4 regions of the Kitasatospora sp. NPDC057692 genome follow, and region 2 is predicted to be linked to each of the others. Evidence: riboswitches for the same ligand, from Rfam matches in the RefSeq annotation. Region 2 holds a riboswitch; each other region holds the start of a gene.
What was found. Region 2 has a riboswitch for cyclic di-AMP ahead of ACFVFS_RS34805 (M23 family metallopeptidase). Riboswitches for the same ligand answer to the same signal wherever they lie in the genome.
Positions count from the first base shown of each region.

Region 1: another riboswitch for cyclic di-AMP. It lies ahead of ACFVFS_RS11135 (transglycosylase family protein); the one in region 2 lies ahead of ACFVFS_RS34805 (M23 family metallopeptidase).
Region 3: another riboswitch for cyclic di-AMP. It lies ahead of ACFVFS_RS16995 (peptidoglycan DD-metalloendopeptidase family protein); the one in region 2 lies ahead of ACFVFS_RS34805 (M23 family metallopeptidase).
Region 4: another riboswitch for cyclic di-AMP. It lies ahead of ACFVFS_RS18140 (transglycosylase family protein); the one in region 2 lies ahead of ACFVFS_RS34805 (M23 family metallopeptidase).

Region 1 is NZ_JBHVIV010000013.1:127,187-131,130, forward strand. It holds gene ACFVFS_RS11125 (LacI family DNA-binding transcriptional regulator) at 1-679, shown strand, start outside; gene ACFVFS_RS11130 (hypothetical protein) at 740-940, opposite strand; gene ACFVFS_RS11135 (transglycosylase family protein) at 1,072-2,361, opposite strand; cyclic di-AMP (ydaO/yuaA leader) riboswitch at 2,348-2,546, opposite strand; gene ACFVFS_RS11140 (hypothetical protein) at 2,894-3,944, shown strand, end outside.
Region 2 is NZ_JBHVIV010000094.1:23,530-27,473, reverse strand. It holds tRNA gene ACFVFS_RS34825 (tRNA-Ile) at 1-37, shown strand, start outside; gene ACFVFS_RS34820 (TetR/AcrR family transcriptional regulator) at 109-678, opposite strand; gene ACFVFS_RS34815 (alpha/beta fold hydrolase) at 723-1,550, opposite strand; gene ACFVFS_RS34810 (YiaA/YiaB family inner membrane protein) at 1,674-1,964, opposite strand; cyclic di-AMP (ydaO/yuaA leader) riboswitch at 2,211-2,379, shown strand; gene ACFVFS_RS34805 (M23 family metallopeptidase) at 2,392-3,261, shown strand; gene ACFVFS_RS34800 (hypothetical protein) at 3,317-3,944, opposite strand, start outside.
Region 3 is NZ_JBHVIV010000026.1:68,232-72,175, forward strand. It holds gene ACFVFS_RS16990 (APC family permease) at 1-254, opposite strand, end outside; gene ACFVFS_RS16995 (peptidoglycan DD-metalloendopeptidase family protein) at 672-1,664, opposite strand; cyclic di-AMP (ydaO/yuaA leader) riboswitch at 1,667-1,834, opposite strand; gene ACFVFS_RS17000 (MFS transporter) at 2,045-3,691, shown strand; gene purB (adenylosuccinate lyase) at 3,708-3,944, opposite strand, start outside.
Region 4 is NZ_JBHVIV010000028.1:76,303-80,246, reverse strand. It holds gene ACFVFS_RS18145 (cytochrome P450) at 1-881, shown strand, start outside; cyclic di-AMP (ydaO/yuaA leader) riboswitch at 1,113-1,261, shown strand; gene ACFVFS_RS18140 (transglycosylase family protein) at 1,267-2,196, shown strand; gene eno (phosphopyruvate hydratase) at 2,440-3,726, shown strand; gene ACFVFS_RS18130 (septum formation initiator family protein) at 3,876-3,944, shown strand, end outside.

The DNA of each region.
Region 1 (3,944 bases), on a different contig from region 2:
CGTGGCGGGCATCGTGTTCGTCTCCGGCCTGCACGCCGACTCCACCGCCGACCACGACCGGTACGCCCGGCTGGCCGGGCGCGGGGTGCCGTTCGTGCTGATCAACGGTTACAGCGAGCGGATCGACGCGCCGTTCATCTCGCCGGACGACCGGGCGGCGATGTGGATGGCCGTCCAGCACCTCGCGGAACTCGGCCACGAGCGGATAGGCCTGGCCGTCGGTCAGCAGCGGTACGTGCCGGTGCTGCGCAAGATCGAGGGCTTCACCGCGGCCCTGCGGGAGGTGTCCGGGCGCACCCGGGAGGAGGCCGAGGCGCTGGTCCACCACACGCTGTTCAGCGTGGAGGGCGGGCACGCGGCGGCCGGGGCGCTGCTCGACAAGGGCTGCACGGCGATCGTCTGCGGCAGCGACATGATGGCGCTCGGCGCGATCCGGGCGGTCCGGCAGCGGGGCCTGTCGGTGCCGCAGGACGTCTCGGTGGTCGGCTTCGACGACTCGCCGCTGATGGCTTTCACCGAGCCGCCGCTGACCACCGTCCGCCAGCCGGTGGAGGCGATGGCCACCGCGGCGGTCGACGCGCTGCTGGAGGAGGTCGGCGGGAACGCCGTGCAGCGCGGGGAGTTCATGTTCCAGCCGGAGCTGGTGATGCGGGGTTCGACCGGCGCCCGCGCGCGCTGAGCGGAACGCCGGAGCGGCCCGGGAGCGGTGTGGTCCCGGGCCGCTCCGGCGTTTCCGCGCTCAGCCCTCCTGGGCGGTCGGGCGGTCCTGGGAGACCCGGTGGCCGTCGGCGGCGTCGCCGGTGCGGCTCTCGGTGCGTCGGCCCCGCTCCAGGTAGTCGCGGAGGATCAGTTCGACGGCGTCCTGCGGGCTCTTGGTGCCGGACAGCATCATCACGTCGATCGCGAGGTTGGCGTCGAGCGAGACGGTGACCTGGGCCATGGTGACTCCTTCTCGGGTGCAGGGCAGCAGCATGCCCGCTGCGGTCCCGGTTTGGCCATGGCCCTCCGGGCACGCCGCAGCCCCCGGGGAGGAGCGACCGGACTCTCCCCGGGGGCTGCGGTGTGACGGGATCAGACCCGGCCGGCGAAGTCCGGGGCCCAGTTGGCGATCGTCTGGAGGCGCACGCCCGAGCTCGGGTTGGCGGCCTCGACGTACTTGCCGTCGCCGATGTAGAGGGCGACGTGGTAGACGCCGGAGTCCTTGCCGTTGTTGGACCAGAACAGCAGGTCGCCCGCCTTGAGGGCGTCCAGCGAGACGTGGGTGGACGCGGCGGCCTGGTCGGCGGCGACGCGCGGGACGGAGACGCCCGCGGCGCGCAGCGCGGCCTGGGTCAGGCCGGAGCAGTCCCAGCCGCCGTTGCCGGTGCCGCCGTAGACGTAGGCCTGGCCGACCTTCGACTGGGCGAAGGCGACGGCGGCGGCCATGCTGCCGGTGGCGGTCGGGGCCGGGGTCTCGGCCTGCGCGGCGGGCTTGCTCGCCGGCTTGGCGGCCGGGGCCTGGGACTGGGCCGGGGCGGCCGGGGCCTGGGTCCCGCCCTGCGCGCCGCCCTGGGCGCGGTTGAACCAGTCGAAGCCCTGGCGCTCACCGAGGGTCAGGTGCTGGCCCGGGTAGATGGTGTGCGGGCCGTCGGTCAGGGTGGCGCGGTTGAGCTCGTACAGGCGCTGCCAGCCGCCCTGGACCTGGTGCTCGTCGGCGATGCTGGACAGCCAGTCGCCGGCGGCCACGGTGTAGTCCTGGGTGGCCTGCTGGCCGGCCTGCTGGCGCCACTGCCCGCCGTCCTGGCGCTGCTGCGGGGCGGCGGCGGTGCCGGAGGCGGCCGGGGCGGGGGTCTGCGGCTCGGTGGCGGGCTTGGCGGCCGGGGCCGGGGTCTGCGGCTTGGCGGCGGGCTTGGCGGCCGGGGTCTGGGCCGGGGCCGGGGTCTGCGCGGCCGGCTTGGCGGCGGAGGTGTCCACCGCGGCCGGGGTGCCGCCCTTGGTCAGACCGGCCTGGACCGAGCAGACCGGCCAGGCGCCGGGGCCCTGGACGGCCAGGACCTTCTCGGCGGTCGCGATCTGCTGGTCCTTGGTGGCGAGGTCGGCACGCGCGGCGTACGCGGTGCCGCCGAACGCGGACCAGGTGGAGTTGGTGAACTGGAGCCCGCCGTAGAAGCCGTTGCCGGTGTTGATGCTCCAGTTGCCGCCGCTCTCGCACTGGGCGACCTTGTCCCAGGTGGCGACGGAGGCGGCGGAGGCGGTGCCGGTGGTCAGGCAGGGGATGGTGAGACCGATGCCCGCGACGCCGAGGGTGGCGATCGCGCGACGGGTACGGCCGGACAGTCGGGTGCCGTTGGTGGGCAGCATGAAGACGCGGTCCTCTCCCACGCCTGCGAGGTGAGCTGTCGGATTCGGGCTGGAGTTGCCCGGCCGCGCTGTGGACGCGGCTTCACCCCTAGCCCGGGGCCGGTCCGTGGACCGGTCCTGGGCGAACTACCTGTGGTTCCCCCGCTCCTGCCGTGGTGCATTGCGCTGCCAGCGCGCCCGACGGCAGGACTCGGCGTCGCGGACGTGCTGGGTTCGTGTGGCCACGAACGGGGAGCACGTTAAGCAGAGGCGCGTTCAAACCGCAAACATGTGTGACGCTCGTCACGGTTTGCGAAATGCGTGCTGAGTGGCTGTCCTTCATGATCAGAAATGACCGATTTCCCGCAACGCCGGTCGCCGTCAATGCAACTGCCTATGCTTCAGAGCGTCGGCAGGACGCCGGCGAGCCGCAGCCGTCTGGGGAGAGGGCTACGCACCGATGGGCATCGACGAGGAGCCGGACGCCTCCCGTCCGGCCGCCCGGCCGACCGGAGCACATCGCCGGGCAAAGCACCGCAGAGTGGACATCCCACCCGAACCGTCCCGAACTCACTTGACCCGCCGGGCACTCCTGCGCTGGCTGGCCGTCGGCACCGCCTTCGCGGCGATCAGCGGCGAGGAGATCCTGCGCCGCTCGCTGACCGGCGAGACCCGGCTGATCACCCCGGCCGCCGTGATCGGGACGACCCCGACCGAGGCCGTCGGCCCGATGGGGCCCGACGGCGGCCACGGCGGCGCCCCGCCGGAGGGCACCGGCGCCCCGGGCGGCGCCCCCGAGCAGCCCGCCCCCGCGCCCACCGTCGACCAGGGCGGCCGCCGCTGGTCCGACCGGGCCGGCTGGGGCGGCAGCCCGCCGGGGCCGCGCAGCGCCGTGCGGATCACCGACCGGGTCCTGCTCGACACCGACGCCGAGATCGGCTCCCTGCTGGTCGAGCCGGGCGGTGCGCTGACCTTCGCCGCCGACCGCACCCTCACCCTCGCCGCCGCCGGCAACGTCGAGATCCGCGGCGCCCTCGCGCTCGCCCCCGACGGCGGCCACGTCCACACCCTGCGCTTCCCGGGCGTCGACGAGAAGCGCTTCCAGGGCGACGGCATGAAGGTGGTCGACACCGACGTCGGCCTCTGGGTCACCGGCGCCGGCCACCTGCGGCTGGACGGCGCGGCCAAGACCGCCTGGGTCCGTGCCGAGCGCGAGCTCAAGGCCGGCGACACCGTCGTCAACCTGGCCGCCCCGCCCGCCGGCTGGCTGCCCGGCGACGAACTCGCCGTCACCCCGACCGGCCCGCCGGACCAGGAGGGCTTCGCCGCCCGCTACGACCTCGTCACCATCCGGTCCGTCAGCGGAGCCGCCGTCACCCTGGAGGCCCCGCTGCGCCACGCCCACCCCCGGGTCGCCGCCGGAGGGGGCGTCACCGTCGGCGCCGAGGTGCTCAACCTGACCCGCAGCGTCCGGGTCGAGGGCAGCGCCAAGGGCCGCACCCACGTCCACCTCACCAGCTCCCGGCGCGCCGACGTCCGGCACACCGCGCTGCGCTGGGTCGGCCCGCGCGCCGACACCAAGGAGACCTGGAAGGGCCCGGACGGCGCCGCCCCGGTCACCGAGC
Region 2 (3,944 bases):
AAGGAAGAGGCCACAGGTTCAAGTCCTGTTAGCCCCACACCACCGCGAAGGGCCCGGAGCGTTCCCGCTCCGGGCCCTTCGTCGTTCCCCGGCCCCGGCCGGCGCCGCTCAGGGGCGGGGCCAGTCGCGCAGTCCGGCGGTCAGCACGGTGATCATGCGGTCCTGGGTCTCCCCGAGGTCCTCGGCGAGCTGGAAGGCGCCGCCGGTCGACAGCGCGGCGAAGCCGTGGGCCAGCGAGCGGAAGGTGCGGGCGGCGTGGATCGCCTCGGAGCCCTCCAGCCCGTACCCGCGCAGCACCGCGACGATCACCCCGACCAGTCGGCCGGCCGCCGCGGCCAGGTCCTCGTCGGGCTGCGGCGCCTGCGGCAGGGCGGCGTAGCGGTGCGGGTGCTCGGTGGCGTACGCGTGGTACGCCCGCAGGACGGCGGCGACCGCGGCGTCCCCGCTGCGGCCGAGCGCGGCCTCGGCGAGCCGGTCGGCCAGCTCCTCGGTCACCCGGACGGCCACCAGCCGGCGCAGTTCGGTCAGGCCGCCGCTGACGTGCTTGTACAGCGAGGGGGTGGCGACCCCGGCGCGGGCGGCCACGGCGGCCAGGGTGAGGGCCTCCGGGCCCTGCTCGTCGATGAGGGCGAGGGCGTGGCCGACGACCTGCTCGGGGGTCAGTCCGACTCGGGGCACTGCGGGTCTCCTAGCTGAAGGGGGGGCGGGGCCGGCGGGGACGGTCAGGCCAGGTCGGCCAGGAAGGACAGCAGGGCATCGGCGGTGGCCCGCGGGTGGTCGGCCATCGGGTAGTGCCCGGCGCCCTCGATCATCACCTTGCGCGCGTTCAGCGCGGCGGCCTGCCGGTCGGCGACCAGCTCCGGCTTCCCGAAGTCGGGGTCCTTCGAGCCCATCACGACCAGCGCCGGGCAGCGCACGGCGGCGGTCCAGCCGGCGGGCGAGGAGTCGCCGCGCACGTAGCCGCGGGTGGCGGTCTTCCGGCCGGGGGCGCGCATCGCGGCGACCAGCCCGGCCACGTACTCCTCGTGGTCGGCCGGCTTGGGCCCCGGGTAGGCCGCCTTGCGGTGGTAGAGGCCCCAGAACGCGGGCGAGTGCACCAGCAGCGCGCCCATCGCGCCGACCACCAGGCGCTGCAGCGCGCCGGGAGGCACGTTCTCGACGAAGGCGTCCAGCAGGACGACGCCGGCCACCCGCTCGGGGGCGTCCCCGGCGGCCTTGACGACGCTGGCGCCGGTGTACGAGTTGCCCGCCAGCACGGCCCGGTCGATGCCCAGGTGGTCCAGCAGGGCGAGGACGTCGCCGGCGATCGCGGCGGGGGAGTAGTCGTCCCAGAGGATCGAGGACTCCCCGAAGCCGCGCAGGTCCATGGTGATCACCCGGCGGCCGGCCGCGGCCAGCAGCGGGCGCAGGTGCCGGTAGGCGGCCCGGCTGTCGAGCATCCCGGGGAGCAGTACGACGGGGGCGCCCTCGCCGTGGCCGGTGTCGTCGAAGGCGATCCGGCCGCCGGGCAGGTCGAGGTGGCGGGTGGCGGGAGCGGTGGTGCCGTTCATGGGGAGCCTCCTGGGCCGGCGGGATCGTCGGCGAGTGCCGATAGCCATAAAGCTAAGGCTAATAGCCTTAGCCGTCAAGCCGTCGGTGTCGCCCCCGCCGGGGCTGCTCCCGTCCGGGTCCGGTCAGACCCCCTCCACCTTGAACGGGTCGTGCTCGGTCAGCAGCTTGTCGAGCCGCGCCTGGTCGACCCGGGTCACCAGCTCGGAGGTCTCCTGCCGGTCCCGGACCACCTTGGCGAGGGTGAAGGTCGAGGTGATCGTGTAGAGCAGGCCGAGGGCGAGGAACGCCCGGGTCCACGGCTCCACCGGGAGGAAGGCGATCCCGGCGCCGACGGCGGTGCCGGAGAGGGCGAAGGACAGCACGGCCTGGAGGTGGTACGCGGCCGTGGTGCGGGACTGCATCGGTGCGCTCATGGGCGCCAGGATGGCCGCGCCCGGCCCGGTCGCACATGAGTAGGCGTACTCAAGTGAGGGCCCGTTCGTTGACGTCCCGACACGTTCGGTAGTGTCAGATGTCATCAAACGCCCCAAAACGCCCATCGGGCCGCGTGGTGCCCGATCCGTATCCCGTCGTCACCAACGGATGGCTTGGAATCGGGGGGCTCTCGGATTAACGTTTGATAACGCAGCGCGGTCCGCAACGCCGTACCCAGACGGCACCGTGCGCCGTCGCCTAATCCCGCCGGCCGGCCTCCGGGCAGGCCAGGGAGCCGGGGAACCACGTTCCTTGGGGTGAATCGGCCAGGCCCTGGCCAGTCCAGGCCCAGCCGTAGGAGACCTTCCTGCTCCGAACCCGTCAGCTAACCCGGTAGGCGCGAAGGAAGGAAAGGAGCGCGCCTCCGTGGCGTCGACGCACACTCCGGCACACCCGTCCGGTTCCTCGGCCGGCACCCAGCTGCTCGATCACCCGGGCCCCTTCGCCGGGCACGGCCCGTTCGGCGGCCCCGCCGACGAGACCGCCCCGCCGGCGGCGGAGACCAGCCGGCACCGGATGCCCCGTCAGGGCCGCGGCACCGCTCCGCTGCTCGGCGTCACCGCCGTCGCCGCCACCCTGGGCGCCACCGGCTTCGCCTCCGCCACCCCGGCCGCCGCGCCGGCCGTCGAGGCACCCGACGAGCTGCCGGTCGCGCTCTCCGCCGACCCCGGCCTCGCCCTCGCCGCCCGCATCCAGCAGCAGGCGGACAGCCAGCGCACCGCGGCCGAGGAGACCGCCCGCGTCCAGGCCGCCCAGGAGGCCGAGGCCAAGCGGGCCGCCCAGATCGCCCAGCAGGAGCAGGCCAAGCGCGCCGCCGAGGAGGCCGAGAAGGCCAAGCTCGCCGAGATCAAGCTGCCGGTGAAGGACTACCGGCTCTCCGCCCACTACGGCCAGAGCGCCCGCTACTGGGCCCACCTGCACACCGGCCTCGACTTCGCCGCGGACCAGGGCGAGCCCGTCTACGCGGTCGGCCAGGGCACCATCACCTCGGCCGGCTGGGCCGGCGCCTACGGCTACCGGATCGTCGAGACCCTGCCCGACGGCACCGAGATCTGGTACTGCCACCTCTCCTCGATCATCAAGGGCTCCGGCAAGGTCGTCCCCGGCCAGCAGATCGGCAAGGTCGGCGCCACCGGCAACGTCACCGGCGCCCACCTGCACGTCGAGGTCCGCCCCGGCGGCGGCGCCCCCGTCGACCCGGAGAGCTGGTTCGAGCAGCGCGGCGTCACCCCCTGACGCTCCCCGCGGACCACGAGGGCCCCGGCCGCACGGCCGGGGCCCTCGCGCGTCGCTACGCCTCGTCCCCGGGCGTGTCCGGGTACTCGTCCGTGTGCTCGTCCCCGTACTCCTCCGCGTCCGCGTCCGGCTCCAGCGACGCCAGGTAGGCGTCGATCTCCGCCTGCCCCGGCTCCGGCGCCAGCTCCGGGAACCCGTCCACCAGCAGCCGCGGCAGCCCCGGCACCGTCCACGCCCCGGCCAGCTCCAGCGCCACCTCGACCGCGGCCTCCTCGAACGCCCCGAAGTCCCCGGCCAGCTCGTCCGGCATCGGCCGGCCCAGCGCCGTCAGCTCCGCCAGGTTCCGGTAGCTGCGCCGCATCAGCCCCTGCTCCAGCAGCCGCCGCGCGCCGTCGGTGGCCATCCCGACGGCCAGCGGCCGGGCCCCGCCGTCCCAGCCCCCGTCGTCCACCGGGTCCAGCACGCCGTCCGCCTCCAGCGCCGCGAACGCCGCCGAGCGCTCCTCCTGCGGCAGCTCCCGGAACCCCTCCAGCCAGGCCCGCACCGCCGCCTCGTCGCCGGTGTCCACCCCGGCCGCGCGCAGCAGCAGGGTGTACAGCCGGGGCCAGGTCACCAGGTCCGCCCGGCGCAGCAGCCCGGCCGCCAGCTCGCCCTGCCACTCGGCCTCGGCGTGCAGCCGCTCC
Region 3 (3,944 bases), on a different contig from region 2:
CGGGCCATCGCCACGTAGCCGACCGAGAAGACGGTGAGCACCAGGGTCGCGAAGACGTACGCGGCGGGCGCCCCGGCGCCGTTGCCCTGACCGATGACGATCGGGAGGTTGCCGGTCATCGCGGTGATCGGCGCCGCCGTGGCGACCGCCATGAACACCACGCCCGCCAGCCCGACCGAGTCCGCCTTCAGCCGGTGCACCCCCGCCCCCGGACTCGCCGCGCCCTCGACCGCGTCCCCGCGCTGGATGGCCATCCGGCCCCCTTCACCCGCCGTGGCTGTGCCGCCCGCCGGTCCGGTCGGGCGCTGACTGCCCGACAGCATCGGGGGCGCGGCGAAGGGGCCGCAACGAGGGGTGATCCGGCGTCAGCACCTCGGGGTTGACGCCGCGTTCGAGCGGGACCCGCCCCGTTCGAGGGCGCACGGCGAACGGCGCGCGGTGACCGGCGCACGGCGAACGACGCGCAGTGACGGCGACCGGCGAACGACGGCAGCCGGCCCGGCTCGCGAGGGAGGTCTCGCGAGCCGGGCCGGCCGGACGGGCGTGTCCCGCGCCCGTCGATCCACTGGAGGTACGGCGATCACCCGGTCGAGCGGTCACCCGACATGACCATTCCGGGGGAGTCGTTTCGCCCCGCACCCAGCGGTGGTGGAGAGGATCCGACCGGAGGGTCAGATCGCGACGCCGTGCGCCCGCAGGTAGGCGATCGGGTCGATGTCCGAGCCGTACTCCGAGCCGGTGCGGACCTCGAAGTGCAGGTGCGGGCCGGTCACGTTGCCGGTGGCACCGGAGAGGCCGATCTGCTGGCCGGCGGTGACGGCCTGGCCGACCTTCACGCCGATCGAGGACAGGTGCGCGTACTGGGCGTACTTGCCGTCGGCGAGCTTGATCTCGACCTCGTTGCCGTAGGCGCCGCCGTTGCCGGCCTTCACCACGGTGCCGTTCGCGATGGCGCGCAGCGGGGTGCCGGTGGCCGCGACGAAGTCGGCGCCGGTGTGGTGGCCGGAGGCCCACATCGAGCCGGCCACGCCGTACGCGGTGCCGAGCTTCGGGTTGGCCAGCGGGGCGACGTAGCCGGAGGTGGCGGCGACGACCGGGGTCGCGGTCACCGGGGCGACGACGGGCTGGACGGCGGGCTTGACGGCCGGAGCGGCCGGCTTGGTCGCCGGGGCGGCCGGCTTCGCGGCCGGAGCGGCCGGCTTCGCGGCGGGGGCGGCCGACTTGGTAGCCGGGGCGGCGGGCTTCGCGGCGGGCGCGGCCGGCTTGGTCGCCGGGGCGGCCGGGGCGGCCTTGGTGCCGAGCGCGAGCTGCTGACCCGGGAAGATCAGGTTCGGGTTGGCGCCGACGACCGAGCGGTTGTGCTCGTACAGCGCCTGCCAGCCACCCTCGACGCTCTTCGCGGCGGCGATCTTCGACAGGGTGTCCCCGCCGACGACCTTGTAGCTCTCCTCGGCCGGAGCGGCCGGAGCGGCCGGAGCGGCGGCCGGGGCGGCCTGGGCAGCCGGGGCGGCGGCCGGAGCGGCGGCCTTCGCGGCGGGGACCTCGTGGGCCTGGGCGGTGACGGTGGTCACCAGCGGGAGGGCGAAGGCGGCACCGGTGACAGCGGTGGCGATGCCGATGCGGGCGGCGCGGGGCAGGGCGATACGACGAGCCTGTGCGGGCATGGAAATGTCCTCTCCGACGCCTGCGAGGTGAGCTGTCGGGTTCGGGCTGGAGTTGCCCGGCCGCTCACAATGGCGGCTTCACCCCAAGCCGGACCGCAAGAAGAAATGGGTCCGGCGACTTACCTGTGGGTCCCCCGCTCCTGCCGTACAGAGTTCGTTGCGTACCACCGGGCAGCGGCAGGACTAGGCGTTCCACCCGGTGGCCACCCGGGCTGACGCCGGGCGGTCGCTGAACTAAAACCCATCCGTTCGGGTGAAGCAATGTCGATCTCCGCACCCCGGGACCAAAGTCCGCAATGCCGTGACGCTCCGCAGGAAAGGCATGCACAGTACGTGCACAATCCATTGACGGTGCGCACGTGATCCGCAACCCTGCGCCGATGTCGGAATCAGTACGCACACGATCACTCACGGAGCGGGCATCCTCCGACACACCCCCGGTGACCCTTGTCACGTGGGCCCCACCGGGCTCACCATGGGCCGTGGCCACCTCCGAGGCCGGCACCCTGCGGTTGGGCACCGCGCAGGGTCGCTGGGTACTTCTGGCGACGGTGCTCGGCTCCAGCATGGCGATGCTCGACGGAACCGTCGTCAACGTCGCGCTGCCCCGGATCGGCGCCGACCTCGGCGCCCAACTCGACGCCCTGCAATGGACGCTCAACGCCTATCTGCTCACCCTGGCGGGCCTGATCCTGCTCGGCGGCGCGCTCGGCGACCGGTACGGCCGGCGCCGGGTCTTCCTGCTCGGCGTGGTCTGGTTCGCCGCCGCCTCCGCGGCCTGCGCCGCCGCGCCCACCATCGAGGTGCTGATCATCGCGCGCGCCGTGCAGGGCATCGGCGGCGCGCTGCTCACCCCCGGCTCGCTGGCGATGCTCCAGGCGGTCTTCCACCCGGACGACCGCTCGGCGGCCGTCGGCCTCTGGTCGGGGTTCGGCGGCGTCTCGGCGGCGGTCGGCCCGCTGCTCGGCGGCTGGCTGGTGGACGGGCCCGGCTGGCGCTGGATCTTCCTGCTGAACCTGCCGCTGGCGGCGCTGGTGGTGGCGGTGTCCGCCCGGCACGTGCCGGAGAGCCGGGACGAGTCCGCGACCGGCCGCTTCGACGTGCTGGGCGCGGCGCTGGCCGCCCTGGCGCTGGGCGCCGTCACCTACGCGCTGACCGCCGCCGGGAAGGGCGTGTCCGCCGAGGTCTGGGTCAGCGGGATCGCGGGCCTGCTGCTCGGCGCCGCCTTCGTCGTGGTCGAGCGCCGCACCCCGGAGCCGATGCTGCCGCTCGGCCTCTTCTCCTCCCGGCTGTTCACCGCCGTGAACCTGGTCACCCTCGCCGTCTACGCGGCCTTCAGCGGCGTCTTCTTCCTGCTGGTCGTCCAGCTGCAGATCGTGTCCGGCTTCTCCCCGCTGGTCTCCGGGCTGGCCCTGGTGCCGATCACCGTGATCATGCTGGTGCTGTCCGCCCGGGCCGGCCGGCTGGGCAAGCGGATCGGCCCCCGGCTGCCGCTCACCGTCGGTCCGATGCTCTGCGCGGCGGGCGTGCTGCTGATGCTGCGGATCGGCCCCGGCGCCTCGTACTGGACGGACGTGCTGCCCGCGGTCGCGGTGATGGGCTTCGGCATGGTGCTGCTGGTCGCGCCGCTGACCGCCACCGTGCTGGCGGCGGTGGACGTGCGGCACGCGGGCATCGCCAGCGGGGTCAACAACGCGGCGGCCCGGGCGGCCGGCCTGCTGGCGGTCGCCGCGCTGCCCGCGCTGGCCGGTCTGAGCGGGGACGCCTACCGGGTGCCGGACGCGGTCGACTCCGCCTTCCGCACCGCGATGCTGATCTGCGCCGGGCTGCTGGTGGCCGGCGGGGTGACCGCGCTGGTCGCCGTCCACGGCAATGTGCTGGCCCCGGCGGACGAGCACCCGGTGGCCGAGCCGGACTGCCGCTACACCTGCCCCACCAACGGCCCGCCGCTCGACCCCGGCCACCCCGCCGCCGTCCCGGCGGAGCACGGCGAGGGCCCCGCCGCCTCCTCGGCGACGGGGCCCTGAGAAGCCCGGCGATCCGTCAGAGAATGTCGCCCGGCGCGTACTTGGCGGCCTCAGGGTACGCGGCCGCGACGGCCTCGACCTGGCGGACGACCTCGGCGACCTGCGCACCGGCGGCACCGGTGAACGACAGCCGGTCGGCCAGCAGCGCGTCCAGCGCGGCCCGGTCCAGCGGGATCCGGTCGTCGTTGGCCAGCCGGTCCAGCAGCTCGTTCTCCCGGGCGCCGGCCCGCATCGCGAGCGCGGAGGCGACGGC
Region 4 (3,944 bases), on a different contig from region 2:
TCGCGGCACGCGGCTCCGCCGACCTCATCCACGAGTTCGCCTTCCCGCTCCCCATCTACGCGATCTGCGACCTGCTCGGGGTGCCGCCCGAGGACCAGGACGACCTGCGGGACTGGGCGGGCGCGATGATCCGCCACCACGGCGGGCAGCGCGGCGGCGTGGGCCGCGCGGTGAAGAAGATCCGCGCCTACCTGCTGGAGCTGATCCACCGCAAGCGGGCGGACCTCGGCGACGACCTGATCTCGGGGCTGATCCGGGCCGGTGACCACGGCGAGCACCTGACCGAGAACGAGGCGGCGGCGATGGCCTTCATCCTGCTGTTCGCCGGCTTCGAGACCACCATCAACCTGATCGGCAACGGGTGTCTCGCCCTGTTCCGGAACCCGGGGCAGCGCCACCTGCTCCAGGAGTCCGTCGGGCGCGGCGAGAGCGCGCTGCTGGAGACCGGCATCGAGGAACTCCTGCGCTACGACGGGCCGGTGGAGCTGGCCACCTGGCGGTTCGCGACCAGCCCGCTGACCATCGGCGGGGTGGAGATCCCGGTCGGCGACCCGGTGCTGGTGGTGCTCGCGGCGGCGGACCGGGACCCGGCGCGGTTCTCCGACGAGAACACCCTGGACCTGGCCCGGGCGGACAATCCGCACCTGGGGTTCGGGCACGGCATCCACTACTGCATCGGCGCGCCGCTGGCGCGGCTGGAGGGGCGGGCCGCGCTGGCCACCCTGCTGACCCGGCTGCCGGACCTGCGGCTCGCCGCCGACCCCGGGGACCTGCGCTGGCGCGGTGGTCTGATCATGCGGGGACTCCGTGAACTTCCGGTGGAATTCACACCGGAGAAAAGGCCCGTCGAGGAGGCTCCGAGCATCCCTTCCGAGGGCTGACGGACCGGCACAACACGCTGACGGGCGCTCTCCGTTGCCCGCCCGACCGGGGTCTGAACCACCCTCAATCCGGACATACCTCCTCGGTTGGTAGGCAATCCATCACATGACGTGATGTCCATGTGATATCGGCGATATGAGCTTGTGATTGCTCTGAAGATCTGTCTAGTCTCCGTGGAGTTCGCAGCTGCGAGCCCCGTCCGCGGAACGCCGAGTCCTGCCCGCCGCGACACGGGACACCGACCAGAACCCTGGGCAGGGGCGGGGGACCCAGGTTTTGCGCCGTCTCCCACGGCTAGGGGTGAAGCCGCCTCCGCGCGGCCGGGCCACCTCCCGGTCCGAACCCGACAGCTCACCTCGCAGGCGTGCGGAGAGGGACCCCTTCATGCTGTTCGTTGGAACCGGTCGTCACCGTCGCCGTACCCAGGCCGAGAAGGCCATCGCCGTCGCCGGTGTCGCAGGCGTCGGACTGGCGATGCCGATCCTGAGCGCCACCGGCGCCTCCGCCGCCCCGGTCTCCACCTGGGACGCGGTCGCCCAGTGCGAGAGCGGCGGCAACTGGAGCATCAACACCGGCAACGGCTTCTACGGCGGCCTCCAGTTCACCTCCAGCACCTGGAAGGCGTACGGCGGCACCGCCTACGCGGCGCAGGCCAACCAGGCCTCGAAGGCCCAGCAGATCTCGGTCGCCGAGAAGGTCCTCGCCTCGCAGGGCCCGGGCGCCTGGCCGGTCTGCTCCAAGAAGGCGGGCCTGAGCAAGGGCGGCGCCCCGGCGGCGGTCGACACCTCGGCGGACGCCAAGCCGGCCGCCCCGAAGCCGCAGGCCCAGCCCCAGCAGCAGACCCCGAAGCCCGCCGCCCCGAAGCCGGCCGCCGCCGCGCCGCAGGCCCAGCCGCAGCAGCAGGCCGCCAAGCCGCAGGCCCGGCAGTACGCGCCGCAGAGCGCCCAGCAGGCTCCGCAGGCGCAGCAGCAGGTCCAGCAGCAGTCCCCGCAGTCCCCGGCCTTCTCCGGCAAGGCCGGCTGGGACGCCGACGCCAAGGTCTTCTGGTACCAGAACAACGGCGCCTGGTACTGGACCAGCCACCAGGGCGTCTACCAGCAGTACGCCGGCCAGCAGGCCGCCCAGGCCGCCCCCGCCGCGCAGCAGCAGCCGGCCGGCCACGGCTACACCGTCCGCTCCGGCGACACCCTCGCCGGGATCGCCACCGCCCAGGGCGTCTCCGGCGGCTGGCAGGCGCTGTACGACGGCAACCGCGGCACCGTCGGCGCCGACCCGAACCTGATCGTCCCGGGCCAGGTCCTGGCCCTCGGCTGACGACCGGTCCGACCGCACGGACGAAGGGGGGCCGATCGGTCCCCCTTCGTCCGCATCCGGACCTCTCCGGTCGGGCAACCAGGTGAACTACCGGTGGGTAGAGCGGCCACACGCTGAGACGGAACCGAGGCCGACGTGGCCCGGACAGCCCGTGCGGTTAGGCTCTGGTCGTAACGACTCCGCAATCGTCCGGCCGACTGCACCCCACCGTCAGCCGAACCTGCTTCCGCTAGGAGATGCCTCGTGCCGTCCATCGATGTCGTCGTCGCCCGTGAGATTCTCGACTCGCGCGGCAACCCCACGGTCGAGGTCGAGGTCGGCCTCGACGACGGCAGCACCGGCCGTGCCGCCGTCCCGTCGGGTGCCTCCACCGGTGCCTTCGAGGCGCTGGAACTCCGCGACGGTGACAAGAACCGCTACTTCGGCAAGGGCGTGGAGAAGGCCGTTCTCGCCGTCATCGAGCAGATCGGCCCCGAGCTGGTCGGCTACGACGCCACCGAGCAGCGCCTGATCGACCAGGCCATGCTGGACCTGGACGCCACCCCGGACAAGTCCTCGCTCGGCGCCAACGCCATCCTGGGCGTCTCGCTGGCCGTCGCGCACGCCGCCTCCGAGGCCAGCGACCTGCCGCTGTTCCGCTACCTGGGCGGCCCGAACGCGCACGTCCTGCCGGTCCCGATGATGAACATCCTCAACGGCGGCTCGCACGCGGACTCCAACGTCGACATCCAGGAGTTCATGATCGCCCCGATCGGCGCGGAGTCCTTCTCCGAGGCCGTCCGCTGGGGCGTCGAGGTCTACCACACCCTCAAGGGCGTGCTGAAGGAGCGCGGTCTGTCGACCGGCCTGGGCGACGAGGGCGGCTTCGCCCCGAACCTGGACTCCAACCGCGAGGCCCTGGACCTCATCGTCGAGGCCATCCAGAAGGCCGGCTACGTGCCGGGCAAGGACGTCGCGCTCGCCCTGGACGTCGCCTCCTCCGAGTTCTACGAGGACGGCGCCTACCAGTTCGAGGGCAAGGCGCTCACCTCCGCCGAGCTCATCGAGTACTACGCCGGCCTGGTCGCCGCCTACCCGCTGGTCTCCATCGAGGACCCGCTGGACGAGTCGGACTGGGACGGTTGGAAGGCCATGACCGAGAAGCTGGGCGACAAGGTCCAGCTGGTCGGCGACGACCTGTTCGTCACCAACCCGGCCCGCCTGGCCCGCGGCATCGAGACCGGCACCGCCAACGCGCTGCTGGTGAAGGTCAACCAGATCGGCTCGCTGACCGAGACCCTGGACGCCGTCGAGCTGGCCCAGCGCAACGGCTACCGCTGCATGATGTCGCACCGCTCCGGCGAGACCGAGGACGTCACCATCGCCGACCTGGCCGTCGCCACCAACTGCGGCCAGATCAAGACCGGCGCCCCGGCCCGCTCCGAGCGCGTCGCCAAGTACAACCAGCTGCTGCGCATCGAGGAGATCCTCGACGACGCCGCCGAGTACGCCGGCCGCGGCGCCTTCCCGCGGTTCAAGCACGAGGGCTGAGCCCGACCGGCGGCGCCCGGCCGGTATCGCCGGACGCCCGGTAGCGCACGCCTGACCGGTGCCCCGCCGTTCACCCCGTAGGGTGGACGGCGGGGCACCGTCGCGACCAGGAGGGGACACCGGAGATGGCAGGCTGGAGGATCCCGGGCTTGGCGGCCCGGCCTCGGTTCACGAGCCGGGCGACCGTCCTCGTGCTGGTGCTCTGCTCCCTGGTGGCG